DNA from 2 places in the Streptomyces sp. NPDC048442 genome. Region 2 is predicted to be linked to the other one. Evidence: predicted binding sites of a transcription regulator. Region 2 holds the regulator's gene; the other holds the start of a gene.
The links. The regulator HrcA, encoded in region 2, represses chaperone genes, less so after heat shock. The targets are predictions, from matches to a motif close to TTNGCACTCNGNNNNNCNGAGTGCNAA.
Positions count from the first base shown of each region.

Region 1: a site for HrcA is predicted at 3,438-3,464, ahead of groL (chaperonin GroEL). Genes of this name have one in related genera too.

Region 1 is NZ_JBEZKB010000019.1:160,712-175,643, forward strand. It holds gene AB0D18_RS26695 (glucosyl-3-phosphoglycerate synthase) at 1-601, opposite strand, end outside; SAM riboswitch class I at 776-903, shown strand; gene thrC (threonine synthase) at 918-2,204, shown strand; gene AB0D18_RS26705 (MoaD/ThiS family protein) at 2,256-2,531, shown strand; gene AB0D18_RS26710 (cold-shock protein) at 2,973-3,176, shown strand; gene groL (chaperonin GroEL) at 3,594-5,216, shown strand; gene AB0D18_RS26720 (PTS transporter subunit EIIC) at 5,378-6,853, opposite strand; gene murQ (N-acetylmuramic acid 6-phosphate etherase) at 6,886-7,836, opposite strand; gene AB0D18_RS26730 (MurR/RpiR family transcriptional regulator) at 7,896-8,912, opposite strand; gene AB0D18_RS26735 (hypothetical protein) at 9,011-9,382, shown strand; gene AB0D18_RS26740 (DUF4031 domain-containing protein) at 9,379-9,651, shown strand; gene AB0D18_RS26745 (DUF4232 domain-containing protein) at 9,718-10,404, opposite strand; gene AB0D18_RS26750 (Cmx/CmrA family chloramphenicol efflux MFS transporter) at 10,622-11,881, opposite strand; gene AB0D18_RS26755 (hypothetical protein) at 12,049-12,264, shown strand; gene AB0D18_RS26760 (hypothetical protein) at 12,274-13,179, opposite strand; gene AB0D18_RS26765 (HD domain-containing protein) at 13,518-14,096, shown strand; gene AB0D18_RS26770 (NUDIX domain-containing protein) at 14,084-14,551, opposite strand; gene AB0D18_RS26775 (XRE family transcriptional regulator) at 14,538-14,932, opposite strand, start outside.
Region 2 is NZ_JBEZKB010000001.1:245,009-259,940, reverse strand. It holds gene AB0D18_RS01260 (YceI family protein) at 1-246, shown strand, start outside; gene AB0D18_RS01255 (hypothetical protein) at 321-566, opposite strand; gene holA (DNA polymerase III subunit delta) at 646-1,641, shown strand; gene rpsT (30S ribosomal protein S20) at 1,957-2,223, opposite strand; gene lepA (translation elongation factor 4) at 2,468-4,333, shown strand; gene AB0D18_RS01235 (AMP-dependent synthetase/ligase) at 4,669-6,558, shown strand; partial or broken gene AB0D18_RS01230 (response regulator) at 6,593-7,022, opposite strand; partial or broken gene AB0D18_RS01225 (hybrid sensor histidine kinase/response regulator) at 7,162-7,710, opposite strand; gene AB0D18_RS01220 (ATP-binding SpoIIE family protein phosphatase) at 7,881-9,749, shown strand; gene hemW (radical SAM family heme chaperone HemW) at 9,827-11,059, shown strand; gene AB0D18_RS01210 (DUF3097 domain-containing protein) at 11,203-12,036, opposite strand; gene AB0D18_RS01205 (MBL fold metallo-hydrolase) at 12,047-12,802, opposite strand; gene hrcA (heat-inducible transcriptional repressor HrcA) at 12,975-13,991, shown strand; partial or broken gene dnaJ (molecular chaperone DnaJ) at 13,992-14,932, shown strand, end outside.

The DNA of each region.
Region 1 (14,932 bases), on a different contig from region 2:
CGTACTCACCACCCAACGGCTGTACGAATCCGGCCAGTTGGGGCCAGTGGAGGTTGAGCAGGGGGCGGGCCATCAGCTCGGTGACCCGGCCGCCCTGACCGGCCGCCCCGTCCAGCGGGCGGTCGTACGTCGCCTTCACGAACTGCACGTCAGGGTCGGTGAGCAGCGGGCCGACGATCCCCGACACGAACGACGCGTCGAAGTCCTGCAGGTCCGCGTCCACGAAGCAGACCACGTCCCCGCTCGTGACCAGGAGGGAGCGCCAGAGCACCTCGCCCTTGCCGGGCACGGCCGGAATGCGCGGCAGGATCTCGTCCCGGTGCACCACCCGGGCGCCCGCTTCCGCGGCCTCCTTCGCCGTGCGGTCGGTCGAGCCGGAATCGATCACCACCAGCTCGTCCACCAGGGGGGCACCCGGGCCCATGAGGTCCCGGCGGACGGTGTCGACGATGCGGCCGACCGTCGCTTCCTCGTTCAGGGCGGGCAGGACGACGCTGACGGTGCTGCCACGGGCGGCCTTGGCGGCGAGCAGCCGGTCCAGCGGGCGGTCGGCGGCCGCCCAGGACCGCGTACTCAGCCAGCGCTCCACCTCTTCCAGCACGCCCGTCACTCCTCACTCGTGGAGACAGCTGTGATCCATCTCGCGGTCCGGACGACTGGCACGCCCGTCCGGGGGTTCGGTTACAGTCTTGAACAACGCGGACGACCGTCGCATGTCGGGGTCTGTACGCACACAAACACCCGGGCCCGTCTCCACGGCGGTCCGGAGTCATAGCGCTCATCCAGAGGGACAGAGGGAAACGGCCCGTTGAAGTCCCGGCAACCCCCCGACCGACCGCGAGGTCAGGTCGGGAAGGTGCCAATTCCGTCTCGTGGCGAAAGCCGTCGCGGGGAAGATGAGGAAGGACCTCGCCATCATGGCTGTGCAGACCACCGAAACCACTCCGAAGACCGTTGACCTCGGCCCCGCCGCCGCCCTCTCCTGCCGCGAGTGCGGGGAGCGCTTCGCACTCGGCCCGATCTTCGCCTGCCAGCTCTGTTTCGGCCCGCTGGAAGTGGCGTACGACCTGCCCGCCGGCACCCCCGAAGAGCTGAAGAAGCGCATCGAGGCCGGCCCGGAGAACATCTGGCGCTACGCCCCGCTGCTGCCCGTCCCCGCCGACGTGGCCACCAAGCCCAGCCTGAACCCCGGCTTCACGAAGCTGGTCAAGGCCGACAACCTGGCCCGTGAGCTGGGCGTCACCGGCGGCCTGTACGTCAAGGACGACTCCGGCAACCCGACGCACTCCTTCAAGGACCGCGTCGTCGCGATCGCCGTCGAGGCCGCCCGCGCCTTCGGCTTCACGACCCTCTCCTGCTCCTCCACCGGCAACCTGGCCGGTGCCGTCGGCGCCGCCGCCGCGCGGGCGGGCTTCCGCTCCTGTGTGTTCATCCCGCACGACCTGGAGCAGGGCAAGGTCGTCATGGCCGCCGTGTACGGGGGCGAGCTGGTCGGCATCGAGGGCAACTACGACGACGTGAACCGGTTCTGCTCCGAGCTCATCGGCGACCCGCTCGGCGAGGGCTGGGGCTTCGTCAACGTCAACCTGCGCCCGTACTACGGAGAGGGTTCCAAGACGCTCGCGTACGAGATCTGCGAGCAGCTCGGCTGGCGGCTCCCGGACCAGATCGTCATCCCGATCGCCTCGGGCTCGCAGCTCACGAAGATCGACAAGGGTCTCCAGGAGCTGATCAAGCTCGGGCTGGTCGAGGACAAGCCGTACAAGATCTTCGGTGCGCAGGCCGAGGGCTGTTCGCCGGTGTCCACCGCCTTCAAGGCCGGGCACGACGTCGTACGCCCGCAGAAGCCGAACACCATCGCCAAGTCCCTCGCCATCGGCAACCCGGCGGACGGCCCGTACGTCCTGGACATCGCCCGCCGTACGGGCGGCGCCGTCGAGGACGTGAACGACGAGCAGGTCGTCGACGCGATCAAGCTGCTGGCCCGCACCGAGGGCATCTTCGCGGAGACCGCGGGCGGCGTGACCGTCGGCGTCACGAAGAAGCTCATCGACGCCGGTCTGCTGGACCCGACGCTGACCACCGTCGTGCTCAACACGGGCGACGGACTCAAGACGCTGGACGCGGTGGCCCCGACCACCGGCCCCTCCGCGACCATCCGTCCGAGCCTGGACGCGTTCCGCGACGCCGGCCTGGCCCGCTGAGATCCTCGGCTCGCAACGACTCGCACGCAACGCTACGGAAGGCTGAACACCATGAGCGTCAAGGTCCGCATCCCCACCATCCTGCGCACGTACACCGGCGGTGAGTCCGAGGTCGTGGCCGAGGGCTCCACCCTCGCCGAGGTCATCGCCGACCTGGAGAAGAACCACGGCGGCATCGCCGCCCGCGTCCTGGACGACCAGGGCAAGCTGCGCCGCTTCGTGAACGTGTACGTGAACGACGACGACGTGCGCTTCGAGAGCGGCCTGGAGACGGCCACGCCGGACGGCGCGGGCATCTCGATCATTCCCGCCGTCGCCGGAGGCTGACCATCGAGCACAGTGCGGGCGGCTGAGGCCCTCAAAGCTCTTCGAATTAACGGAAGTTGCCCTCTCCGCTCACAAGCGGAGGGGGCAATTCTGCATGGTTGAAAGAGGTAGAGTAGGGGAAGCCCCACTCTCCGCCTGTGCCTCGTGCATATGAGAACGAGAGAAGATGCGGCCCGCGCGTTCGAGCCTTTTGCCGCCGATGCGCACACTATGTCCGGCCCGACTTGCCCTGGAATCACGGTAGTTGACCGATCCGGCCGTTCAGGCGTACCCAGAATTCTCGTCCGATTGACCTGTTGCAGAGGGCAGTTGGGCGGATACATTCAGCCGCGGTCGACGCGCTTCGGCGCACACCTTCCGCGTTCCTGTTCGGCGGGTGGGGTCTGACCCGGGGTCGCGAAGTGCGGTCCCGCGCAAGGGCCAGTAATAGGGGAGTTAGGCATGGCTCAGGGCACCGTCAAGTGGTTCAACGCGGAGAAGGGGTACGGCTTCATCGCGGTCGACGGTGGTGCGGATGTTTTCGTCCACTACAGCGCGATCCAGATGGACGGCTACCGCTCACTTGAAGAAGGTCAGCGAGTCGAGTTCGAGATCTCGCAGGGCCAGAAGGGTCCGCAGGCGGACATGGTCAAGCTCGCCGTCTGATCTCGGCGCGATCGACCACCGACGCACTACTCAACGACTTACATCAGCACTCACACACCGAGGGCCCGTATCCCGTCACCAGGGGTACGGGCCCTTGGTGCGTCCGGCGTACGGCGTGTGGTGCGTACGGCGTACGGCGTGCCGCGCGCTCCAGGATCTGTGGTAGCCGCTTGCGCCCGCCCGTCGCCCGACCGCCACCCCTCATCGACGTCCCTCCGGGACGGCCTTGCACTCGACGGGGTCGAGTGCTAATCATTGGCGTTAGCACTCTCCCAGTGAGAGTGACAGAACTTGGACCAGGTTCGGTGAGGCCCACGGGGTCGGGGGTAAGGAATCCTCCGCCTTTTGAGCCGTCCGTCGCGGGCATCGAACCAACGGTCCGGAGAAATCCACCCCGTCCTGGGAGGACCACTTCACATGGCCAAGATCATCGCGTTCGACGAGGAGGCCCGGCGCGGCCTCGAGCGTGGCATGAACCAGCTCGCCGACGCCGTCAAGGTCACCCTTGGCCCCAAGGGCCGCAACGTCGTCCTTGAGAAGAAGTGGGGCGCCCCCACGATCACCAACGACGGTGTCTCCATCGCCAAGGAGATCGAGCTCGAGGACCCGTACGAGAAGATCGGTGCCGAGCTCGTCAAGGAGGTCGCGAAGAAGACGGACGACGTCGCCGGTGACGGTACGACGACCGCGACCGTCCTCGCGCAGGCGCTGGTTCGTGAGGGCCTTCGCAACGTAGCCGCGGGTGCCAACCCGATGGCCCTGAAGCGTGGCATCGAGAAGGCCGTCGAGGCCGTCTCCGCCGCGCTCCTGGAGCAGGCGAAGGATGTCGAGACCAAGGAGCAGATCGCTTCGACGGCCTCCATCTCCGCCGCCGACACCCAGATCGGCGAGCTCATCGCCGAGGCGATGGACAAGGTCGGCAAGGAAGGCGTCATCACGGTCGAGGAGTCGCAGACCTTCGGCCTGGAGCTTGAGCTCACCGAGGGCATGCGCTTCGACAAGGGCTACATCTCGGCGTACTTCGCGACCGACATGGAGCGCATGGAGTCGGCGCTGGACGACCCGTACATCCTGATCGTCAACAGCAAGATCGGCAACGTGAAGGACCTCCTTCCGCTGCTGGAGAAGGTCATGCAGTCCGGCAAGCCGCTGCTGATCATCGCCGAGGACGTCGAGGGCGAGGCGCTCTCCACCCTCGTCGTCAACAAGATCCGTGGCACGTTCAAGTCCGTCGCCGTCAAGGCCCCGGGCTTCGGCGACCGCCGCAAGGCCATGCTGAACGACATCGCCATCCTCACGGGCGGCACGGTCATCTCCGAGGAGGTCGGCCTCAAGCTGGAGAACGCCGGTCTCGACCTGCTCGGCCGCGCCCGCAAGGTCGTCATCACCAAGGACGAGACGACCATCGTCGACGGTGCCGGTGACAGCGAGCAGGTTGCCGGTCGCGTCAACCAGATCCGCGCCGAGATCGAGAACAGCGACTCGGACTACGACCGCGAGAAGCTCCAGGAGCGCCTGGCGAAGCTGGCCGGCGGCGTGGCCGTCATCAAGGCCGGTGCCGCCACCGAGGTCGAGCTCAAGGAGCGCAAGCACCGCATCGAGGACGCCGTTCGCAACGCGAAGGCCGCCGTCGAAGAGGGCATCGTCGCCGGTGGTGGCGTCGCCCTCCTCCAGGCCTCGGCCGTCTTCGACAAGCTGGAGCTCACGGGCGACGAGGCGACCGGCGCCAACGCCGTGAAGCTCGCGCTGGAGGCCCCGCTCAAGCAGATCGCCGTCAACGGTGGTCTCGAGGGTGGCGTCGTCGTGGAGAAGGTCCGCAACCTGCCCATCGGTCACGGCCTGAACGCCGCCACCGGTGAGTACGTCGACATGATCGCCGAGGGCATCCTGGACCCGGCGAAGGTCACGCGCTCCGCCCTCCAGAACGCCGCGTCGATCGCCGCGCTGTTCCTCACCACCGAGGCCGTCATCGCCGACAAGCCCGAGAAGGCCGGCGCTGCCGCCCCGGGTGGCATGCCGGGCGGGGACATGGACTTCTAAGTCCTGCTTCCCTCTGCATGACGCAGTAGGTACGTCCACTGGGGCGGTATCCCTTCGGGGGTGCCGCCCCAGTGGCGTTTCTGTGTATCTGCGTTTCCGTACGGTGCTTCCGTACGGTGCTTCCGTACGTGCTTCCGTACGTGCTTTCGTACGGTCCGGGGTCAGGCGGCGACCGTTTCCCTGGGCTTCTCGGGGTCGGCCGCCGCGTCGGCGGCAGGCGTGTTCAGTTCCGCCAGCATCGTCTTCGTGAAGCCGAACCAGTACGTGGCGGCGAAGCCGACGAGGTAGCCGATGAGGAGGCCGCCCGCGTAGACGGCGATCGTCGTGCCGAGGCCGTGGTTGCCCTGGAGGAGCGGGAAGAGGGCCCAGCCGGACGGGCCGATGGCCGTCGAGCCGACCTTGTCGCCGAGCATCGAGAAGAGGCCGACGAACGCGCCGCCCGCCGCGCCACCGGCACACGCCGTGATGAACGGGCGGCCGAGCGGGAGCGAGACACCGTAGATGAGGGGTTCGCCGACGCCCAGGATGCCTGCCGGGAGGGCGGACTTGATGGTGTTGCGGATCGAGCGGTTGTTCTTGAGGCGGAGGAAGACGGCCGCCGCACAGCCGACCTGACCCGCGCCCGCCATCGCCAGGATCGGGAGCAGGACGGTGAAACCCTGCTGCTCGATGAGGGTGGTGTGGATGGGGATGAGGGCCTGGTGCAGGCCCAGCATGACGAGGGGGAGGAAGAGGCCGCCGAGGACGAGGCCCGCGAAGGCGCCGGTGTGGTCGAGGAGCCAGTTGGCGCCCGTACCGATGGCGGCGGAGATCTCCCCGGCGACGAACATCAGGCCGAAGAGGGTGACCAGGCCGGAGAGCAGCACGGTGAGGGTGGGCGTGAGGAGGACGTCCAGGGATTCGGGGACCCAGCGACGGCACCACTTCTCGATGTGGACGGCGAGTACGGCTGCGGCGAGTGCGCCGAGGACACCGCCCTGGCCGGGGGCGAGGGTCTGGCCGAACGCGTCGATCTTCGCGACGCCGGGGAAGACGATGATCGCGGCGACGGCCCCGCCCAGGATGGGCGTGCCGCCGAACTCCTTCGCCGTGTGGAAGCCGACGAAGACCGCGATGAGCGCCATGAAGCCGGACGCGATGGCGGCGAGCGCCGGGGTGAGGGTGGGGAGCCATCCCAGGTTGATCAGCAGGCCGTTGAGTCCCGCGATGATGCCGCAGCCGATGAGGGCGGGGATCAGCGGGACGAAGATGCTGGCGATGCGGCGCAGGAAGAGCTTGAAGGGGGTGGCGTTCTTCGCCTTCCGGGCGGCCTTGAGTGCGGCGCCCTCGGCGGCCAGTTCTTCGGCCGTCATCGAGGGCGTGGACCTGCCCTCTTCGACGAGGGCCTCGAACTCGGGGGTGACCCGGGCGACCGTGCCGGGCCCGAGGACGATCTGGTACGTGTCGTCCTCGACCACGCCCATGACTGCGGGCAACGCCTTGAGCGCGTCGTCCTGGACGAGCGTACGGTCGCGCAGGCCCAGCCGGAGGCGGGTCATGCAGTGGACGACCGAAGTGACGTTGTCCGCGCCGCCGACGAGCGGAAGGATCGCGGCGGCGGTGGCGCGGTTCTTGTTCTCAGGGGTGTCGGTGCTCATGGTGCGTGGTGCCTTGCTGTGGGGGGAGGGGGTTACTTCCGGTGCGCGGACTTGAGGGCCGCGCGGAGGTGGCCGTGCTCCTCGTCGAGCAGGGCCTTGGCGGTGGGGCCGTCGACGTCGCCGAGGATGATCAGGATGGCGTTCTTGACCTCGCCGTCGGCGGCGGTGAGGGCGGCCTCGATCTCTGTGTCGTCGGCGCCGGTGGCGAGGGCGACGATGCGGCGGGAGCGGGCGCGCAGCTTCTCGTTGGAGGCGCGGACGTCGACCATGAGGTTTCCGTACGTCTTGCCGAGCCGGATCATGACGAGCGTCGAGATCATGTTGAGGACGAGCTTCTGGGCGGTGCCCGACTTCAACCGGGTTGATCCGGTGAGGAGTTCGGGCCCGACGACGACCTCGATGCCGTGCTCGGCTGCTGCGGCGAGGGCGCTGCCCGCGTTGCAGGAGAGGCCGGCGGTGAGGGCGCCGAGGGTGCGGGCGTGCTCGACGGCGCCGATGGCGTACGGGGTGCGGCCGGAGGCGGAGATCCCGATGACGGTGTCGTCGGCGCCGACCTTGAGCGCGTCGAGGTCGGCGGCGGCCAGCTCCTTGCTGTCCTCCGCACCCTCCACGGCCTTGACCATCGCGACGGGGCCTCCGGCGATCAGTCCGACGACCTCGGTGGGGTCGGTGTTGAAGGTGGGCGGGCACTCGGAGGCGTCGAGGACACCGAGGCGTCCTGCCGTACCGGCGCCCGCGTAGATCAGCCGGCCGCCGCGCGCCATTCGCTCGGCGATGGAGTCGATGGCGGCGGCGATCTGCGGGAGCTGTGCGGCGACGGCCGCCGGAACGGTCGCGTCCTCGCTGTTCATCAGGGCGGCCAGCTCGGGGGTGGACAGCTGGTCGATCTCGGCGAGCTCGGGGCGGAAGGCCTCCGTGGTGAGGGTGTCGAGCTGGGCGCGCAGCTCGCCGTAGGGGGTGGTGCCGGCGGGGGTGCTGGTCATGGTGGAGGGGTCCTTATCGGGTGGTGCCGGCGGGGGTGCTGGTCATGGTGGAGGGGTCCTTATCGGGTGGCGCGGGGGTCGTGGCGGTGGGCGAGTGCCTCGTACGAGGCGGCGAGTGCGGGGCCCGCCGTGTCGTACGTACGCTGGGCGACGCCCACGAACAGGCAGTCCACGACGAGGAGTTGGCTGGTACGGCTGGACATGGCAGCCGGTCGCAGTTCGCTCTCGCGGGCGGTGGAGGTGGTGAGGACGTGGTCGGCGTACTGGGCGACGGGCCCGCCCGGCCGGCCGGTGACGGCGATGGTCGTCGCGCCGTGCTCGAAGGCGACCCGGAGGGGTTCGATGGTGTCGCCGGTCGACCCGGAGTGAGTGATGGCGATGGCGACGTCACCGGCGCGCAGCAGTACGGCATTGGTCACGGCGAGGTGCGGGTCGCTGTGTGCGTGGGCGAACAGCCCGATCCGGAGCAGCTTCTGGGCGAGGTCCATGCCGACGAGGGACGAGGCACCGGCGCCGTAGATCTCGACGCGGCGGGCCTGCGCCAACGCGCTTACCGCAGCGCCGAGTTGGACGGTGTCCAGGCCGGCGGCGGTGTCGGCGAGGGTCTGCTGTTCGTCGTGTGCGAGCTTGGCGACGACGTCGGCTATCGGGTCGTCGACGGCGATGTCGGCGGTGACGGCGGGGGCGCGCCCGGACTGCTGGTGGGCGGCGAGACCGGCGAGGGCGAGGCGGAGGTCGCGGTAACCGGGGTAGCCGAGGAGGCGGGAGGTCCGTACGACGGTGGCCTCGCTGGTCCCGGTCAGCTCGGCGAGCCCGGTGACGGTGAGCGCGGCGCACCCGGCGGGATCGCTCGCCACGGCCTCGGCGACGCGCTGCATGGAGCGGGTCATGGAGGGGGCGAGGGTGCGGACCTTGGCGGCGAGGGCGGCGGGGGCGGGGGCGGTGGATGCGGCGGGGGTGGATGCGGCGGGGGTGGATGCGGCGGGGGTGGATGCGGCGGGGGTGGATGCGGCGGGGGTGGGGCTTGTGCGCCCCGGGCCCCGGTGGGTGGAACTTTTCTTCAGTGGGTCGCTCACCTCTGAAAGATATTTTCAGGGCGGGGGTCAGTCAACAGTCCGGAGGTCGTGGAGGTGGTGGGACTTCGGTCACCCGGGGCCCGCGCGACAATTGGTTCATGGATTCCCTTGACCCCCTCTCCCCCCTCGAACAGTCCCTCCATGCCGCCCGCGCCCTCGTCATGGCCGACCTCGCCGCCCGTGATGTCGCAGACGCCGACGTGGTGAACCTCGTCGAGGACGCGGTGACCCACCGCCGCTGGTGGGTCGAGCAGTGGCCCGAGGGGGCCGGGTTCGTCACGGGCCTGATAGCCCAGGACGTACAGGACTCCCTCCTGGAGAGGTACGGCCGCTGGCCCCTCTGCCCCGTCTGCCACGAAGGCGACCCGCACGCACTGGAGGTCGAGCCCGAGCTGGGCCCCGACCCCCACTGGGTCTGCACCAAGGCCGTCGTCGCCGTCGCCCCCGTCGGAAAGCTGCCGCCCGCATGACGATCTACATAGACCCGCCGACCTGGCCCGGCCACGGCCGCCTCTGGTCCCACCTGGTCAGCGACGTCTCGTACGACGAACTCCATGCCTTCGCCGCCCGGGTCGGCTGCCCGCCCCGGGCGTTCGAGCGCGACCACTACGACGTGCCGGAGGGGCGGTACGCGGACGCCGTCGCGGCGGGTGCGGTGGAGATCGGCAGCAAGGAGCTGGTGCGGCGGATCACGGAGGCGGGGCTGCGGCGGAGGAAGTTCGGCTACGGGGGCGAATAGCCGGGCGTACGGGAACGGGCAGCCGGGCGGTCTACTTCTGCTCCTGCTCCTCCTCCTGCCTCTGCGCTACTCCCCGCTGACCGGGCCCACGTACGTACCCGGGTGCGTGGCCGCGTCCTGGAGCAGGAGGGGCTTCTTGTGTGGCCAGGGCAGGTCCTTGGACTTCGTCTCGCCGGGCGGAGTGACGGTGATCGTGGCGGCCTTGAACTCGTTCGCCTTGGTGTTCCCCTCGGCCGTGTACGGCAGGTACGTGATCTTGAAGTAGGCGTCGCCACCCGGGGAGAGGGTGAGGGCCTTGGGCTTCTTGGACGTCTGCCGGGCCAGCGACCAGGTGTTGCCGGGGGAGCTCATCAGGTCGATCCCCGGGTAGCCGTTCAGTGCGCAGGGGGCGGTGCCCTTGTTGGTGAGGGTGACCGTGACGTTGCCCGTGCCGTCGGCCCCCTGGGGCTCGCCGCCGGGGTCGACCGCGAAGCCGAGCGCGGCCGTCTTGCACTTCGCGGCGGCGGCGATGCCTCCGCCGCCGGTGGTCGCCCCGGGTGCGTCGGGGGAGCCGGGTGCCTTCGGGGAGCCGGGCGCCTCGGGTGAGGGCGAGCCTCCCGAGCCGCCGCTGTCGGCGGAGCCCGTCGAGCCGGAGGATGCTGCGGCGGTCGGTGTGGCGGCCCCCGCCCCCGTACCGGAATCGTCGTTGCAGGCGGTCAGGCCGAGGCCGGCGACGAGGATCGCGGCGGCGAGCGGAAGGGAGCGCAAGCGCATGGGTGTGTCCCCGGTATTCGTGTGGCGGGCGGCTTTTTGACGGTCGTACCGGAAGACACCGCTGCGGCGGGGGCGGTTGCGGTGTACATGTAAATGAGTGGTGAGCGACCGGGGGAGGTCGGGACCGGGCCCGTACCGACTACCGGGTGGAGTCGGCCGTACGGACTACCGGGTGGGGTCGGCCGTACGGACTACCGGGTGGGGTCGGCCGTACGGACTACCGGGTGGAGTCGGCCGTACGGGCGCTCTCCACGGCAGGGCCCCTCGGCGCAGGCATGCTCCCGGAACCCACTGCGCCCGCCGAACTCGCCACCAGCCGGGACCGGTCCGTGTCCGACCGCTGCCAGCGCAGTGAGATCAGTACGAGGCCCACCGCGACCACCGTCATCGCGCCGCCCGCCCACGCCGTGGCCGAGAAACCCCAGCCGGCGTCGATGACCGAGCCGCCGAGCGCGGGTCCTCCCGTATTGCCGAGGTTGAAGGCGGCGGTGGTGGTCGCGCCCGCCAGGGTCGGGGCCGCGCCGGCGACGTTGAACATCCGGGCGTTGAGCGCGGGGGCGGTGAAGAAGGCGGAGAAGCCGAGGGCGAAGGAGAGGGCGACGGCGACGGCCGCGGTCCCGCCGAACAGCGCCAGCGCCGCCAGCAGCACCGTCGACGTGCTGATGCCGCCGATCAGTACGCCGAACGGGCGGGCGTCGGCGACCATGCCGCCGAGGGTCGTACCGACGAGCGCCCCGACCCCGAAGAGCCCGAGCACCCACGGCACCCACTTCGAGTCGAGCCCCGCCACGTCCGTCAGCAGCGGTGACAGATAGCTGAAGGCGCAGAAGACGCCACCGGCGGCGAGGGCGGTGACCGCGACCGAGATCAGTACCTGCCGGTCCTTGTAGATCCCCAGCTCCCGCTTGAGCTGCGGCTTCTCGTCGGGCATCGGGATGCGCGGAATCAGGGTGACGACGCCCACGAGGGCGACGGCGGAGGCCGCGCCGACCGCCCAGAAGGCGGAGCGCCAGCCGAGGCTCTCACCGAGGAAGGCCCCGGCCGGGACGCCGAGCACGTTGGCGATGCTGAGCCCGCCGATCATCACGGCCATCGCCCGCGCCCGCGAGGTCACCGGCACCATCGCGATGGCGACGGCCGCCCCCACCGCCCAGAACCCGGCGCACGCGAACGCGCTCACCACGCGCGAGACGAACAGCAGCTCGTACGAAGGAGCCAGCGCCCCCGCCACCTGCCCGAGCCCGAACACCGTGATCAGCGCGATCAGCGTCGTCCGCCTGGGCAGCCGCAAGGTCGCCACCGCCAGCAGCGGCGCCCCGACCACCATCCCGATGGCGAAGGCGGATATCAGCAGCCCCGCCTGCGGAATGGACACGTCCATGTCCCGCGCAATCGGCGGCAACAGCCCCGACAGCATGAATTCGCTCGTACCGAGGGCGAAGACGGCGAGGCCGAGCATGTAGACAGCGAGGGGCATCGGGGTGCGGGCGCGCGGACGCGACTGATCAGAGGGAGGCATATCCGCCTTCAACAAGCTGCCGAACCCGCCCATTCCCGCCGCGACGTGCGTCGATTTGGTCCTCTTGACGCGGCTTTCAACTCTCTTGATGCATAAGCGCGGTACGGACGGTAGAGATATGGATCATGCCTACTGAGAAGCTCGACATCCGAGCAGCCGAAGAAGCGGTCCACACCCTCCGCGAGGCCCTGACCGCCGCCGGCCTGAACCTCCCGTCCCTCGCCCTGGACCCGGCGTCCTGCGCCCGCGACGTCCCCGCGCCGCTGATCGACCTGGGACGCTGCGACGTGGAAACGGCGCGGCGGCTGGCGGCTCTGATCGGGACGGGGGGAGGGGCCTGAGCACCCTCCTCACATGAGGATCCCGCGCTCCCGCTCCCGCGCCCGCTCCCGCCCCCGGCCCCTGTCCCTGTCCCGCAGTTCGTACCGGATACGCTCCGCCTTCCCCCGTACGACATCGGCGGCCAGCCCACGCTCCTCGTACGCGTACGGCTGGCTGCGGCAGGGTCGGCAGAGCCCGCCGGGCAGAGCGGCGGGCTCCCCGGGCACCCCGCACTCGCCGCACTCCATGATCCGTACGCCCTGTCGCGGCGCGGGCAGCTCGGGCGGCAGCTCCCTGATCAGCTTGGCCTGCACGAACGCGAACGGGCTGTGCACCACCTTGGGCACGATCTGCCCGATCCCCCGCAGCAGCCTGTCCTCGGAGGCACCGCGCCGGAGCCACTCGGCGGCGTAGGGGGCGAGCTCGCGGCACGCGTTCTCGGACAGGGTCAACTGAGGCACTTGATAAGCCAGTTGAACCATTGCCGCATAGGCGCGCTCTTCCACATCCTCGCCCCGGGGCGCGTCCGTCTCCTCCTCCGTACTCTCGCCGCGCACCATGGACTGCCACCAGGCGTCGGGGCGCTGGGTGCGCGAGAAGTACGTGCGCTGGACCCAGCGGACGGTGTCGTCCGCGCCGCACAGGAGCTCACGGAATCGCCGCAGGTGACCGGCGTCGGCGAGGCTGCGGAGTGCGGTGGCGACGGCCTGCTGGCCGTAGGCGGGGAGTTCGCGGGAGAGGGTCTTGATGCTGATGTCGGCACCGTCCGGCAACCGGTCGATGTACCAGGCGATCGAGGCTTCCCGTGCGGGCAAATGTCCGAAGTCGGCTTTGCCGCGCGGTTGTTGATCGGGCACGGACTGCTTCCCGAACCCGGGTTTGGCCATCGGGTGAGCGGGTGCGTGCAGGGCAGGACTAAGCTGCTCAACAGCCATAGGGGTCGCCTCTATCGATCTCGGTGGTCAGACCCCTGTGAGGTGCTCCAACACCACACGGGGGTCGTTCTGTTGTGACGCACGGTACACGCTCACCACGCGTGGTCGCGACACGGTCACGAAAAGTCATCTCGCTTTCCAGAGTGGCAAGTTGAGCGCTCACGCGGGCTCGCACGCACACGCGCGCGCGACGGGGTGGGGGGTCGGGTAAGACCCGACCATCCATTCCTCAGAGAAAGCGTCTCGACCCTGGACTCTCGAGTCTCATTCCGTTGGCGAGGCGAGAGCCCTTGCAGGGAATCGGGCGTGACCAGCATCTGGTCGGGCATTGTTTCTTCATGAGGCACGGTGTCGCGTGGGCGTTTGGGCTTGCGGAGGATCTGCTGGCTGAGGCGCTGCCCCGGCGGTGGGCGCATTCGCAGGGGGTGGCGGAGCGAGCTACGGAGCTGGCTCATGTGCTGGGGACGGATGCGGAGCTGTTGAGGGCTGCGGCTGTACTGCATGACGTCGGTTATGCGCCGTCCATCGCCGCGACCGGGTTTCATCCGCTGGACGGTGCCCGTCATCTGCGTGTGGTGCACGGGGCGGATGAGCGGCTCGTGAGGCTGGTGGCGAATCATACCTTCGCTCTGTGGGAGGCAGAAGAGCGCGGCCTGCGAGGAGAGTTGGAAGCGGAATTCCCCGTGTTGGAGGAGCCGTCTCTCATCGACGCGCTGGTCTACTGCGACGTGACCACGACACCTGACGGGCGGCCGACCACCTCGGTGCAGAGGGTGGCCGAGATTCGGGGCCGGTACGGGGACGACAGCCTGGTCGGTCGGTTCATTCGGCGCGCAGCGCCGGAGCTGCACGCGTGCGTGGCTCGGGTGGAAGCTCGGCTGGTTGCTGCCCCGGATGGGTCTGCTCACCCCAGGTAGGGGTATTTCCCGGTCAGGTAGTGGTCGATCTGTTCACGCATGCTGACATGGATGTCGAGACCGGAGAGCTCGGAGGGCAGGGCCCAACAGACGCCATCTGCTTCTTCGTTGATGGTGGGGGCGCCGCCGATGGGGCGGCCGATGTAGGTGGCCTCGTACTGCTGGCGGATCTCGCCGTCGGTGTACGCGACGATGTGCGCGGGGTTGGAGTAGACCCCGAGGAAGCCGGTGATCTCGGCGAGGATGCCGGTTTCCTCCTCGCATTCCCGTACGGCGCACTGGGCGGAGCTTTCTCCGATGTCCTGGGCACCGCCAGGCAGCGCCCACTGACCGGTGTCGCGTCGCCGTTGCAGCAGGACGGCTCCCTGGGCGTCGACGACCAGGAGATTGCTGGCCGGGATCAGAGTGTTGGCCCTGGGGGCCTCGGGGTCCTCGTAGTACTCAGTCCTGCCCACGGAAATGCTGCTCCTGACGTTCAGGGGTCCAGGGTTGTGCGGTGCTCCACACGGCGGTAAAGCTCGCTTCGTAGCCTCCGAACCATCCTTCCTCACCACTGCGTTCGATCTGCATCAATGGATTGGCGCTGGCCGGTTGCCCCCAGATGTGCGGGTTGACCAGTAGGTGGTCGTCGTAGCGGAAGAGCGAGTTGTAGAGGGTGGTGTCGTGGAGGCGGACATCGCAGCCCGGGACGCCGACGAGTTCGCGGTAATACGTCAGCGAGGCTCGGACCTTCCCGGCCAGGCTGTCGCCGATGCCCTCTTCCTGGCCTCGCAGCGCGATGGCCTGGCCGTCGGGATCGCCGAAGCAGAGCCGCACGCGAACCCCGTCCTGTGCGC
Region 2 (14,932 bases):
GGCGCCCTCACCCTGCACGGCGTGAGCCGCACCGTCACGCTCGACAGCCAGTACCTCGGCATGGGCAACGGCATCCAGGGCGAGACCCGCGCGGCCGTCCACTCCAGCGCCGAACTGCACCGCGAGGACTTCACCCTCACCTGGCAGACGATGCTCGGGCACGGCATCGCCGCCGTCGGCTCGTCCATCGCCGTCGAGCTGGACATCCAGATCATCCCCAAAGGGCCGGCCGCCCCGGCCGCCTGAGCAGGCCTTTTAGGAGCCCTGGGCACCTATCGTGGGTGCCAGGTCGCCGGGCACCCCACCCCCGAGCGCCTCTCCTACGGGGCCTCCAGCCACCCCTCGTACTCCGCGGCCAGCGCGTCCAGTGCCGCGGAGTCCAGGCGCCCCTCCGGGTCCTCGACCACCACCAGCCACTGGGCGTCCTCGGCGTCGTCCTCGCCCGCCAGGGCGTCCCGTACGAGCTGGGGCTCCTGGGCCGTCCCGAACCGGTCGGGCAGCTCCTGGGCCACCTCCTCGGCGGCATCCCGGTCCGGCAGTACCAACACATGTCGCACATCGCTCACGTGGACATTGTCCGGTACTCGCCCGGTACGAACTCGGCGGGGCGGGCACTGTCAGTGGCCCGTGGGATGCTTGACCGCGATGGCCACCAGGAAGAATTCGACCGACGATCCGCTCGCCCCCGTCACCCTCGCCGTGGGGCAGGAGGACCTGCTGCTCGACCGCGCCGTGCGGCAGGTAGTGGCGGCGGCCCGCGCCGCCGACGCGGAGACCGACGTGCGCGACCTCACGCCCGACAAGCTGGAACCAGGCACCCTCGCCGAGCTGACCAGCCCCTCGCTCTTCTCCGAGCGCAAGGTCGTCGTCGTGCGCAACGCACAGGACCTCTCCGCCGACACGATCAAGGACGTCAAGGCGTACCTCGGCGCCCCCGCCGAAGAGATCACCCTCGTCCTGCTGCACGCGGGCGGCGCCAAGGGCAAGGGCCTCCTCGACGCGGCCCGCAAGGCCGGTGCCCGCGAGGTCGCCTGCCCCAAGACCACCAAGCCCGCCGAGCGGCTCTCGTTCGTACGGTCCGAGTTCCGCGCGCTGGGCCGGTCCGCCACGCCCGAGGCGGGCCAGGCGCTCGTCGACTCCATCGGCAGCGACCTGCGCGAGCTGGCCAGCGCCGTCTCGCAGCTCGTCTCGGACGTCGAGGGCACCATCGACGAGGCGATCGTCGGCCGGTACTACACGGGCCGCGCCGAAGCCTCCAGCTTCACCGTCGCCGACCGCGCGGTCGAGGGCCGGGCGGCCGAAGCGCTCGAAGCGCTGCGCTGGTCGTTGTCGACCGGCGTCGCTCCCGTCCTGATCACCAGTGCGCTCGCTCAGGCCGTACGCGCCATCGGCAAGCTCGCCTCCGCCCCGCGCGGCGCCCGCCCCGGGGACCTGGCCCGGGACCTCGGTATGCCGCCGTGGAAGATCGACCGGGTCCGCCAGCAGATGCGCGGCTGGTCGGCGGACGGCGTCGCACTCGCACTGCGCGCGGTCGCCGATGCCGACGCGGGCGTCAAGGGCGGCGGGGACGACCCGGAGTACGCCCTGGAGAAGGCGGTCGTCGCGGTGGCCCGCGCCGCTCGCGCACGGCCGTCCCGCTAGGCCTCCGGCCCGCTAGGCCTCCTTGCACAAGCAGCCCGCGCTTCGCCGTACGCAACCCGCCCTCGCTGCGTAAGGGAAACGCCGAAGGGAAACGCGAGGGGGAAACGCCGAAGGGAAGCGCGAGAGGGAAACGCCAGAACCCCGGTCCCGTCCTGGGGAAGGACGGAGACCGGGGTTCCGGTTCAAGCTGGTGGTCCACCGCGCCCGCGTGGCGAACGCGTTCGGTGCGCGGCGGGGGTGTCGGGTCAGGAGCGGTAGAGAGGGTCCGCTGAATCCTGGCGCCGACGATTCACTACAGGTACCTCAGAGTGATGCTCAGGCCTGCAGGGTGGCGACCTTGGCAGCCAGCGCCGACTTCTTGTTGGCGGCGGCGTTCTTGTGGATGACACCCTTGCTGGCGGCCTTGTCGAGCGCGCGGGAGGCGTCGCGAACGGCCAGCGTGGCCTTCTCGACGTCACCGGCGACGACGGCCTCGCGGGCCTTGCGCACGGCGGTCTTGACCGAGGACTTGACGGCCTTGTTGCGCAGGCGCGCCTTCTCGTTGGTCTTGTTCCGCTTGATCTGGGACTTGATGTTCGCCACGAAAGAGCCTTTACAGGTTCGGTTGGATCTCGATGTGCGTCCCGCCACCCGCAAGGGTCACGAGACACAGCTGCCCAGGCTACCAGTCGTCCGCCGACCGGCCCAAACCGGCCGCAGCCCCCCAGCCGTGGGACCATGGGAAGACTTCACAACTTCCGGACCGAGACGAGAACGACGCACGCGCGCGCCCGACGCACATCCGTGGCGCCCACCGTGTACGTCTTCTCAAGAATCAGGACCCTGCGTGCCCGCGACTCCTCTCCACGTGCCCGAGCCGAGCCGTACCGACCCGGCACTGCTCCGCAACTTCTGCATCATCGCGCACATCGACCACGGCAAGTCGACGCTTGCCGACCGGATGCTCCAGCTGACCGGTGTGGTCGACCCGCGGCAGATGCGTGCCCAGTACCTCGACCGCATGGACATCGAGCGCGAGCGCGGCATCACGATCAAGTCCCAGGCGGTACGGCTGCCCTGGGCGCCGGGCGAAGGCGAGGGCAAGGGCAAGACCCACGTCCTCAACATGATCGACACCCCGGGCCACGTGGACTTCACCTACGAGGTCTCCCGCTCGCTGGCGGCCTGCGAGGGCACGGTCCTGCTGGTCGACGCGGCACAGGGCATCGAGGCGCAGACTCTCGCCAACCTCTACCTGGCGATGGAGAACGACCTCGCGATCGTCCCCGTCCTCAACAAGATCGACCTGCCGGCCGCCCAGCCGGAGAAGTTCTCCGAGGAGCTGGCCAACCTCATCGGCTGCCAGCCCGAGGATGTTCTGAAGGTCTCCGCGAAGACCGGTGTCGGCGTGGACGCGCTGCTCGACCGCGTCGTGCGCGACGTGCCGGCCCCGGTCGGCGTCAAGGACGCGCCCGCCCGCGCGATGATCTTCGACTCGGTCTACGACTCCTACCGCGGCGTCGTGACGTACGTACGAGTGGTCGACGGCCAGCTCAACAAGCGCGAGCGCATCAAGATGATGTCGACCGGCGCCACCCACGAACTGCTGGAGATCGGCGTCTCGTCGCCCGAGATGACGTCCTCCGACGGTCTCGGTGTCGGCGAGGTCGGCTACATCATCACCGGTGTGAAGGACGTCCGGCAGTCCAAGGTCGGCGACACCATCACCTCCCTGAACAAGGGGGCAACGGAGGCGCTGGGCGGCTACAAGGACCCGAAGCCGATGGTCTTCTCGGGCCTGTATCCGGTGGACGGCTCCGAGTACCCGGACCTGCGCGAGGCCCTCGACAAGCTCCAGCTCAACGACGCCGCGCTGGTGTACGAGCCGGAGACCTCGGCGGCGCTGGGCTTCGGCTTCCGCGTCGGCTTCCTCGGCCTGCTGCACCTCGACGTGATCCGTGAGCGCCTGGAGCGCGAGTTCGGCCTCGACCTCATCGCGACCGCGCCCAACGTGGTCTACCGCGTGGTCATGGAGGACGGCTCCGAGCACATCGTGACCAACCCGAGCGAATTCCCCGAGGGCAAGATCTCGGACGTCTTCGAGCCGGTCGTACGGGCCACGATCCTCGCCCCCAGCGAGTTCATCGGCGCGATCATGGAGCTCTGCCAGACCCGTCGCGGCACGCTCCTGGGCATGGACTACCTCTCCGAGGACCGTGTCGAGATCCGCTACACGCTGCCGCTCGCAGAAATTGTCTTCGACTTCTTCGACCAGCTGAAGTCCAAGACCCGCGGCTATGCCTCCCTCGACTACGAGCCCACCGGCGAGCAGTCCGCAGCACTGGTCAAGGTCGACATCCTGCTGCACGGCGACAGGGTCGACGCCTTCTCCGCCGTCACGCACAAGGACGCGGCGTACGCGTACGGGGTGCGCCTCGTGGCCAAGTTGCGCGAGCTCATTCCGCGGCAGGCCTTCGAGATCCCCATCCAGGCCGCCATCGGCTCCCGGGTCATCTCCCGCGAGACGATCCGCGCCATCCGCAAGGACGTCCTCGCCAAGTGCTACGGCGGCGACATTTCCCGCAAGCGCAAGCTCCTGGAGAAGCAGAAGGAGGGCAAGAAGCGGATGAAGATGGTCGGCAGCGTCGAGGTTCCGCAGGAAGCCTTCATCGCGGTCCTCTCCAGCGACGAATCCAGCAGCAAGAAGAAGTAGCCGGGCAGAAGCAGCCGGGGCGCCTGAACCACCGGCAGCCGAGTACGGGCCCGTCGCACCTCGGTGCGGCGGGCCCGTTTCGTTGTACGGAAGTCCGTGCGGCCCGTGTACGGAAAGTCCGTGCGGCCGTGTCCGGAGCCCGTGCGGCCTGTTGTACCGCTCGGTAGGAGTGCCCGGGACCACCTGGCGGCCACGGTCAGGTCCGTTATGAAAAGGAGGGCCCGGGAGCTCTTACGCACCAGGCCCCGGCGCTCTACTCTGATCACTGATCGTTTGTTACTCGCCAGTTAAATACCAGCCAGTCGCGCAGCAATGCCGTGGGCCCGGAGGACGTCGTGAGCGACACACAGACCATGATCGAGAACCGGCCGCCGTCCGTCGCGGCCCTCTTCATCGAGCGCGTGGCCGCCACGCCGGACGGGGAGGCCTACCGGTATCCGGTGCCACCGTCCAGTGGACAGGGGCCCGACGAATGGCGCTCGTTGAGCTGGGGGCAGGCCGCCAAGCGGGTGTACTCGATCGGCGCCGGCCTCGTCGAACTCGGCGTGCAGCCCGAGGAGCGGGTCGCGCTCGCCTCGAACACCAGGGTCGAGTGGATCCTCGCGGACCTCGGTGTGATGTGTGCGGGTGCCGCCACCACCACGATCTATCCCTCGACCAACGCCGAGGAGTCGGCGTACATCCTCTCCGACTCCGAGAGCCGCGTACTGATCGCCGAGGACGCCGACCAGCTCGCCAAGGCCCGCGAGAAGCGCGCCGAGCTGCCGAACCTCGCCCACGTCGTGGTCGTCAACGCCGAGGACGCCAAGCCCGCCGACGGCGACCCCGAGGGCTGGGTGCTCTCGCTCGCCGACCTGGAGGCACGCGGAGCGGCGTACCTGGAGAAGAACCCGGACGCGGTCAAGGAGCGTGTCGCGGCGATCACCTCCGACCAGCTCGCCACGCTCATCTACACCTCCGGCACCACCGGCCGCCCCAAGGGTGTACGGCTGCCGCACGACTGCTGGTCGTACATGGCGAAGGCGACCGTCGCGACCGGGCTGATCACCAAGGACGACCTGCAGTACCTGTGGCTGCCGCTGGCGCACGTCTTCGGCAAGGTGCTCACCTCCGGACAGATCGAGGTCGGGCACGTCACCGCCGTCGACGGCCGCATCGACAAGATCATTGAGAATCTGCCGGTCGTGCAGCCGACGTACATGGCCGCCGTACCGCGCATCTTCGAGAAGGTTTACAACGGCGTCGCCGCAAAGGCACGGGCCGGTGGCGGAGCCAAGTACAAGATCTTCCTGTGGGCGGCGGGCATCGGCCGCGAGTACGCGAAGGTGACGCAGGACAACTTCCGGCGCACCGGGCAGGCGACAGCACCCTTCGCGCTGAACGCCAAGCACAAGGTCGCGGACGCGCTGGTCTTCTCGAAGATCCGTGAGGCGTTCGGCGGGCGGCTGCGGGCGTGCGTGTCGGGTTCGGCCGCGCTCGCCCCCGACATCGGCTACTTCTTCGCAGGCGCCGGGATCCACATCCTGGAGGGGTACGGGCTGACCGAGTCCAGCGCCGCCAGCTTCGTCAACCCCGGTGAGGCGTACCGCACCGGCACCGTCGGCAAGCCGCTCCCCGGCACCGAGGTCCGTATCGCGGAGGACGGCGAGATCCTGCTGCGCGGCCCCGGCATCATGCAGGGCTACCACGGGCTGCCGGAGAAGACCGCCGAAGTCCTGGAGCCCGACGGCTGGTTCCACACCGGCGACATCGGGGAACTGTCGGCGGACGGGTACCTGAAGATCACCGACCGCAAGAAGGACATCATCAAGACGTCCGGCGGCAAGTATGTCTCGCCCGCCGAGACCGAGGGGCAGTTCAAGGCGGTCTGTCCGTACGTGTCGAACATCCTGGTGCACGGCGCCGACCGGAACTTCTGCACGGCGCTGATCTCCCTCGACGAGCCGACGATCCTCGGCTGGGCGAAGGAGCAGGGCCTGCGGGCGACGACGTACGCGGAGGTGGTCGCCGCGCCGGAGACCCAGGCCCTCATAGAGGGTTACGTCAAGGAGCTCAACGAGGGCCTGCAGCGCTGGCAGACCATCAAGAAGTTCCGGCTGCTGCCCCGCGACCTGGATGTCGAGAACGGTGAGCTCACGCCCAGCCTGAAGCTGAAGCGGCCGGTCGTCGAGCGGGAGTACAAGCACCTGATCGACGAGATGTACGCGGGGAGCCGGGAGGCCTGATCCGGCTCTTTGGAACGTGTGGGACGCGTCGCGGTCAGCTGCCCTGGCCGCGGCGCATTTCCGTGAGGGTCTCCTTCATCCGGGCCACCTGGCCCCGCAGTTGCGACGCGTCGCCCGGACGGCCCTGGGCGACGCACCCCTCGATCTCCGACAACTGCTCGGCGAGCCCGAACTGCTGCCGCTCCTGCTCCAGCATCCGCTCCAGCTGGCGGTTCTTGCGGTGCAGTTCGAGGAAGACATTCACTTTTGCGCGCAGCACCCACGGGTCGAACGGCTTGGTCAGGAAGTCGGCGGCGGCGAACTTCTGCCGCAGCAGCGCCTTCATCGCCTCCTCGCCCGAACGGGCCCGTACCAACGGTTCGTTCAGCGGGCCCAGAACGGCCTCCAGTGCGATGAGGTTGTCCTCCATGTCGTCCAACCAGCAGGATGCTGGCGCAATCGCTCTGCGGTGCCTCAGCGGTCATCGTCTACTGCCTCACAGCGTCGGTGGTGGGCCGGCGGGCTCACTACGAGTCGTCGGCCTGCCCCGGGACCACGGGGGCAGCCGGTGCCACCGGAGCGTCCGGGACGGTGAAACCTGCCGACGCGCATCCCGGCTGTCCCCTGGGCGCGGCCGCCCAGCTGACCGACCGTGCCGACTTCGCGGGCGACGCGGGTGACTTCGTAGGCGAAGGCGGAGAGCTGGTCGACCATCGTGTTGACCGCCCGGCCCGGCCGGCGCAGGTCGCCGTGCAGCTGCCGGTTTCCGTCGTGCAGGTCGACCCGCTGGGTGAGGTCGCCGCCCGCGACCGCGTCCAGCACGCGCGTGGCGTTGACGGCGGGCACCACGAGGGCGTCGAGCAGGGCGTTCGTACTGTTGATGTGGGAGGCCCAGCGGCCCTGGCCGGGGCTCACCGCGAGGCGCTCGTCGAGCCTGCCGTGCCGTACGACCTCCCGGCGCACACGGGCGAGTTCGGCCCCGTAGTGCTCCTTGCGGTGGGCGATCTGGTGGAAGGCCGCGGTCGGTTCGGCCGGGGTCCCCTCCTGTGCCGCCGGCAGCCGGACCCGGAAGTCCCCGTCCCGCAGCGCGGTCGTCGCGGCGAGGAGAGGGCGCAGTTCGGAGGCGTGCACCCACCCCTCGCCGGGGTGCGAAGTGGTGCGATCTTCGTTCATCGGGGCCCACTTCGGTGACTCGGTGCTTATGGGCGGGCCCAGTCTGTCACCCTGTGGTTGTCGTAAGCGGCGCATTGCGAGAACCGACCAGGAGCCGCACTGTGGCATCCATTCCGACGCAGCGGGCCAACGGCGCCCGTGCGAGAAATCCGTGGGCCGGGAGGTGCGAGATCCAGTCCGAGGCCCGCACCAGCCTGCCCGGGAACCCGCTCGCGCCGTCCGCCGCGCGGAAGTTCCTGCGGGCTGCCGTCGCGGACTGGTCCGGTACGCCCCTGCTGCCCGCCGACGAGGGCTTCGCCTCCCGTCTCGCCGACGACGCGGCCCTGGTCGTCAACGAACTCGTCACCAATGCCGTCGTGCACGCGGGCACCACCGTCGAACTCCTGTGCCGCATCGAGCCCCCGGGCGCCACCAGCGAAACCGCCGCCCTCGTCATCGAGGTCTCCGACCACCACCCCTCCCGGGTCGTACGCAACGAACCGCAGCGCTACGAGAGGGCCGACGCCCCCGAGTACGGGCGCGGCCTCCACCTCGTCGCCGGACTCGCCGAAAGCTGGGGCGTCACCTACCGCACCGGCCTCAAGACAGTCTGGGCGGCGCTCCCGCTGGACGGCTGGCAGCCCGCCGCGGCCGACAGTCCCGCGCTCACCCCCACCGTCCTCGCCGCCCACCAGGAGTTCCAGCGCGGGCTGCGGGTGGCCGAGATCCTCGCCCCGCTGCCGCGCAGGCAGCTGCGCGGCGAGGACCAGGACTGGATCAACCGGGGTGCGCTGTCGTTCCTCGCCGAGGCCTCCGACCTGCTGGCCGGGCAGTTCGACCAGGACATGGTGGTGGCGCTCGCCGCGCAGCTGCTGGTGCCCCGGCTCGCCGACTGGTGCGCCGTGTGGCTCGACCCGGAGGGCGGCGGCCCGGGGGCGCAACCGCGGCTCGCCCGCGTCTGGCACGCGCGCGAGGCATGCGTGGAGGAACTGCGCGCCCTGCTGGAGAAGGAGCCGCCGCGGCTGCCCGAATCCGCCCGCGGCGGCCCCGTGGCGCTGCCCTGGCCGGGCACCGGGGCGACCTTCGGCGGGGCCGGTGCGGTGCTCGCCTGCCAGATGGTGGTGGGCGGGCGCAGGGTCGGCATCCTGATGCTCGGGAGGGCCGGCATGCCGCGCATTCCCGACGAGGTGACCGGGCTCATCGAGGACTTCGTACGCAGGGTGGCGCTCGCCGTGGGCGCCGCCCGCCGGTACACCCAGCAGGCCACCATCTCCAGTGTCCTGCAGCGGGCCCTGCTGCCCAGCCAGGTTGCCGAGATCCCAGGCCTGACCAGCGCCCTCGTCTACCAGCCGCGGGGCGAGGGGCTGGCCGGCGGCGACTTCTACGACATCTTCCACGCGTCGGACGGCCGCTGGTGCTTCGCCCTGGGCGACGTACAGGGCAACGGACCGGAGGCCGCCGTCGTCACCGGGCTGGTGCGGCCGTGGCTGCGGCTGCTCGCACGCGAGGGCTACCAGGTGTCGGGGGTCCTGGACCGGCTCAACCGGCTGCTGCTCGACGATGCGACGGAGTCCGCGGACGCGGCGGCGCGGCTGGTCGCCGCCGCGGGCGGCCAGGACCTCCCGGACGGACCGCAGGCACGTTTCCTGTCGATGCTGTACGGAGAGCTGGAGCCGCTCCCGGAGGCGGACGGCGGCGGGGTGCGATGCACGGTTTCCAGCGCCGGGCACCCGCTGCCGCTGGTGCTGCGGCCCGACGGGGAGGTGCGGGCGGCGGGCCGGCCGGGGGTGCTGCTCGGGGTGCTGGACGACGCGGCGTACGAGAGTGAAACGTTCGTGCTGGCGTCGGGGGAGGTGCTGCTGAGCGTGACGGACGGGGTGACGGAGCGGCGGTGCGGGCAGGTGCTGTTCGATGACGGGGAGGGGCTGGCGGCGGAGCTGGCGGGGTGTGCGGGGCTGTCGGCGCAGGGGGTGGCGGAGCGGATCACCAGGGCGGTGCACGGGTTCGCGGAGGATCCGCCGGACGACGACGTGGCGCTGCTGGTGCTGCGGGCGGAGTAGGGCGGCGGCGGTGCCGGGTTCCCGTAGGGCGGACAGCGGCGGCGGTATCGGGTTCCCGGAGGGCGGACAATGGGGGCATGCCTTCTGTACTGCCTGATGGTGAGCCCATGCCCGAGGACGGGGCGCTGCCTCTTGATGCGCTGCGGGGGGCGGGGGAGCGGCCGCTCGGGTTCTATCTGCACGTGCCGTACTGCGCGACCCGGTGCGGGTACTGCGACTTCAATACGTATACGGCGACCGAGCTGCGGGGGTCGGGCGGAGCGCTTGCTTCGCGCGACAACTACGCGGCGACGCTGGTGGAGGAAGTGCGCCTCGCGCGCAAGGTGCTGGGCGACGACCCGCGGCCGGTGCGGACCGTCTTCGTGGGCGGCGGGACGCCCACCCTGCTGCCCGCCGCCGATCTCGTACGGATGTTGGGGGCGGTGCGCGAGGAGTTCGGGCTCGCGGACGACTGCGAGGTCACGACGGAGGCCAATCCCGAGTCGGTGAATCCGGCGTACCTGGCGGAGCTGCGCGAGGGCGGCTTCAACCGGGTGTCGTTCGGGATGCAGAGCGCCAAGCAGCACGTGCTGAAGATCCTGGACCGTACGCACACCCCGGGGCGCCCGGAGGCGTGTGTCGCGGAGGCGCGGGCGGCCGGCTTCGACCATGTGAACCTGGACCTGATCTACGGCACCCCGGGGGAGTCCGACGCCGACTGGCAGGCGTCCCTCGACGCGGCCATCGGGGCGGGCCCCGACCATGTGAGTGCGTACGCGCTGATCGTCGAGGAGGGCACCCAGCTCGCCCGGCGGATCCGGCGCGGCGAGGTCCCGATGACGGACGACGACGTGCACGCGGACCGCTACCTGATGACGGAGGAGGCGCTCTCGAAGGCCGGTTTCTCCTGGTACGAGGTGTCCAACTGGGCGACCTCCGAGGCCGGCCGGTGCCTGCACAACGAGCTGTACTGGCGTGGCGCCGACTGGTGGGGCGCCGGGCCCGGTGCGCACAGCCACGTCGGCGGTGTGCGCTGGTGGAACGTCAAGCATCCCGGTGCCTACGCACAGGCGCTGGGCGAGGGGCGGTCCCCCGGGGCCGGGCGCGAGGTGCTGCTCGACGAGGACCGCAGGGTCGAGCGGATCCTGCTGGAGCTGCGGCTCGTCGAGGGCTGCGAGCTGTCGCTGCTGAAGCCCGCCGGGCTGGCTGCCGCGGAGAAGGCGGTAAGGGGCGGCCTCTTGGAGGACGGTCCTTACGCCGAGGGCCGCGCGGTGCTCACCCTGCGCGGCCGGCTGCTCGCGGACGCGGTGGTGCGGGACCTGGTGGACTGAGGACCGCGCGCAGCCACCGGGCGGCCGCGCGCAGCGACCCGGGCGGCCGGTGGCTGAGACCCGAGCGACCGGTGGCTGCGACCCGGGCGGCCGGGCGGGGCGACCGGGCGGAAACGCTGCCATGCTGCGGGCACCGCTTCCGGTCAGCCCTGCGGCACGTCGCCGACCGTCACGTGGTCGATGAGCCGCTCCACCGCGCCGAGCAGGGACGGTTCCAGGTCCCTGTACGTGCTCACCCGCGCCAGGATGTGCTGCCAGGCGGCGCCCGTGTTGTCCGGCCAGCCGAGCGCCCGGCACACGCCCGTCTTCCAGTCCTGGCCGCGGGGGACCCGAGGCCAGCCGGGGATGCCGACGGAGGACGGCTTCACGGCCTCCCACACGTCGATGTAGGGGTGCCCGACGATCAGGACGTGGGCGTCCGTCACCCGGGCGGCGATGCGGGACTCCTTCGAGCCCGGCACCAGGTGGTCGACCAGGACGCCGAGTTTCGCGTCCGGCCCCGGGGCGAACTCGGCAACGATCGCCGGCAGGTCGTCGATGCCCTCCAGGTATTCGACGACGACGCCCTCGATGCGCAGGTCGTCGCCCCAGACGCGTTCCACCAGTTCCGCGTCGTGCCGCCCCTCCACATAGATGCGGCCCGCCCGCGCCACGCGCGCCCGCGCGTGGGTGACGGCGACCGACCCGGAAGCGGTACGGGCGGGGCGCATGGGGGAGGCACCCGAGGGCGGCCGTACCAGCGTCACCGGCGCACCCTCATAGAGGAAGCCGGCCGCAGTCATCGGGAACACCCGGTGCTTGCCGAAGCGGTCCTCCAGGGTGACCGTCGGGCCCTCGGCCGTCTTCTCGGTGCGGATCACCGCACCGCAGAAGCCCGTCGACACCTCCTCCACCACCAGGTCGTACTCGGCGGGGAGTTCGGGGGCGGGCGTCGACTTCTTCCAGGGCGGGGTGAAGTCGGGGCTGTAGCTGCGCATGCGTCAGACGCTACGACACGTGCCCGAGGGGCAGCCAGGAGGCCTTGAAACGGCGTGCCAGCGCGTCGCGTTGGGCCCTGACGAACGCCGCGTCCACCGCCGCACCGTGCCCCGGCACGTACACGGCGTCCTCGCCGCCCAGGGAGAGGAGCCGGTCCAGCGCCTCGGGCCACCGTCCGGCGACCGCGTCGGGGCCCGCCTGCGGCTCCCCGGACTCCTCCACCAGGTCCCCGCAGAAGACGACCTCGGGGCCGCCCTCCAGGCCCGGTACGAGGGCCACCAGGTCGTGGCCGCTGTGCGCGGGTCCCAGGTTGGCGAACAGGACGCTGCGCCCGCCGCCCAGGTCGAGGGTGCGCTCGCTGGAGACCAGGTGGTGCGGGGCGGCCAGCAGCTCCGCGGCCTCGGCGGCGGTGTGCGGATCCACCCCTTGACGTACCGCGTCGGTGGCGATCGACTCCCGCTGCGAGACGAGCAGCGTGTCCATGCCGGCCGCGGCGAACACCTCGACGCCCGCGAAGACGCCCGCCCCCAGCACATGGTCGAAGTGGGGGTGGCTGAGCGCGAGATGCGTCACTCTGCGGCCGAGCAGCGACTGGGCCTGAAGCCGGATCCCGGCGCCCTCGCGCAGCGAGGACCCGGTGTCGTACAGGAGCGCGCCCCGGGCGCCGCAGACCAGGCCGACCGTCGCGTCCCAGCCAGGCAGCCGTCGCCTGCCGACGCCCGGAGCGAGTTGTTCCCAGCCGGCCTCTTCCCATCGCATCTCCATACCGTGACGCTAGCGTGAGCTGCCGCCCTTGCCCGGTCGGCACCCCGCCGCCGTACACTGGCCCGGACAATCGCTGGCACTCGCGCACGGGGAGTGCCAGGCAGGGCGGCGGGGCACCAGCCCCGTACGCCCGATCTGCACCAGGGAACATCAAGGCTTGGAGGTGTGCGCGATGCTCAGTGAACGCAGACTTGAAGTGCTGCGCGCCATCGTCCAGGACTATGTCGGCACGGAGGAGCCCGTCGGCTCCAAGGCGCTCACCGAGCGGCACCAGCTCGGCGTCTCCCCGGCCACCGTCCGCAACGACATGGCGGCCCTGGAGGACGAGGGGTTCATCGCCCAGCCGCACACCAGTGCCGGGCGCATCCCCACGGACAAGGGCTATCGGCTGTTCGTCGACCGGCTGGCGGGGGTCAAGCCCCTGTCCACGCCGGAGCGGCGGGCGATCCAGAGCTTCCTGGACGCGTCGCTCGACCTCGACGACGTCGTCGCCCGTACGGTGCGGCTGCTCGCGCAGCTGACCCGGCAGGTGGCCGTCGTCCAGTACCCGTCGCTGACGCGTTCCACGGTGCGGCACGTGGAGCTCCTGTCGTTGGCGCCCGCCCGGCTGATGCTGGTGCTGATCACCGACACAGGACGGGTCGAGCAGCGGATGATCGACTGCCCGGCGCCGTTCGGCGAGATGTCCCTGGCGGATCTGCGGGCGCGGCTCAACAGCCGGGTCGTGGGCCGCAGGTTCGCCGATGTTCCGCAGTTGGTGCAGGAACTTCCCGAGTCGTTCGATCCGGAGGACAGGGGAACCGTTTCGACGGTTCTCGCGACTCTTCTGGAGACGCTCGTGGAAGAGACCGAGGAACGGCTGATGATCGGCGGCACCGCCAATCTCACCCGCTTCGGCCACGACTTCCCGCTCACCATCCGCCCCGTACTGGAGGCGCTGGAGGAGCAGGTCGTTCTGCTGAAGCTGCTCGGAGAGGCCACGGAGTCCGGCATGACCGTACGTATCGGTCATGAGAATGCTCACGAGGGACTCAGTTCTACGTCCGTGGTCGCAGTCGGCTACGGTTCGGGCGACGAGGCAGTCGCCAAGCTAGGCGTGGTCGGACCGACCCGCATGGACTACCCCGGAACGATGGGAGCGGTACGCGCAGTGGCACGTTACGTCGGACAGATCCTGGCGGAGTCGTAAGTGGCCACGGACTACTACGCCGTACTCGGCGTGCGCCGCGACGCTTCCCAGGACGAAATCAAGAAGGCGTTCAGGCGTCTTGCGCGTGAGCTTCACCCGGATGTGAATCCGGACCCGAAGACTCAGGAGCGCTTCAAGGAGATCAACGCCGCCTACGAGGTGTTGTCGGACCCGCAGAAGAAGCAGGTCTACGACCTCGGCGGCGACCCGCTGTCGGCCTCCGGCGGAGGCGGTGCGGGCGGCTTCGGCCAGGGTGGTTTCGGAAACTTCTCCGACATCATGGACGCCTTCTTCGGTACGGCGTCCCAGCGCGGCCCGCGGTCGCGCACCCGCCGCGGCCAGGACGCCATGATCCGGCTGGAGATCGACCTCAATGAGGCGGCCTTCGGCACCACCAAGGAGATCCAGGTCGACACCGCTGTGGTGTGCACGACCTGCAGTGGCGAGGGCGCTGCCCCCGGCACCTCCGCGCAGACCTGTGACATGTGTCGCGGCCGCGGTGAGGTCTCGCAGGTCACCCGGTCGTTCCTCGGCCAGGTCATGACCTCGCGGCCCTGCCCGCAGTGCCAGGGCTTCGGCACGGTCGTGCCGACGCCGTGCCCGGAGTGCGCCGGCGACGGCCGCGTCCGGTCGCGTCGCACGCTCACGGTGAAGATCCCGGCCGGTGTCGACAACGGCACCCGCATCCAGCTCGCGGGCGAGGGCGAGGTCGGCCCCGGCGGCGGCCCCGCCGGCGACCTCTATGTGGAGATCCACGAGCTGCCGCACCAGACCTTCCAGCGGCGCGGCGACGATCTGCACTGCACGGTGACCATCCCGATGACGGCGGGCGCGCTCGGCACCAAGGTGCCGCTGGAGACGCTCGACGGGGTCGAGGAGATCGACATCCGGCCCGGTACGCAGTCGGGCCAGTCGGTGCCGCTGCACGGGCGCGGTGTGAC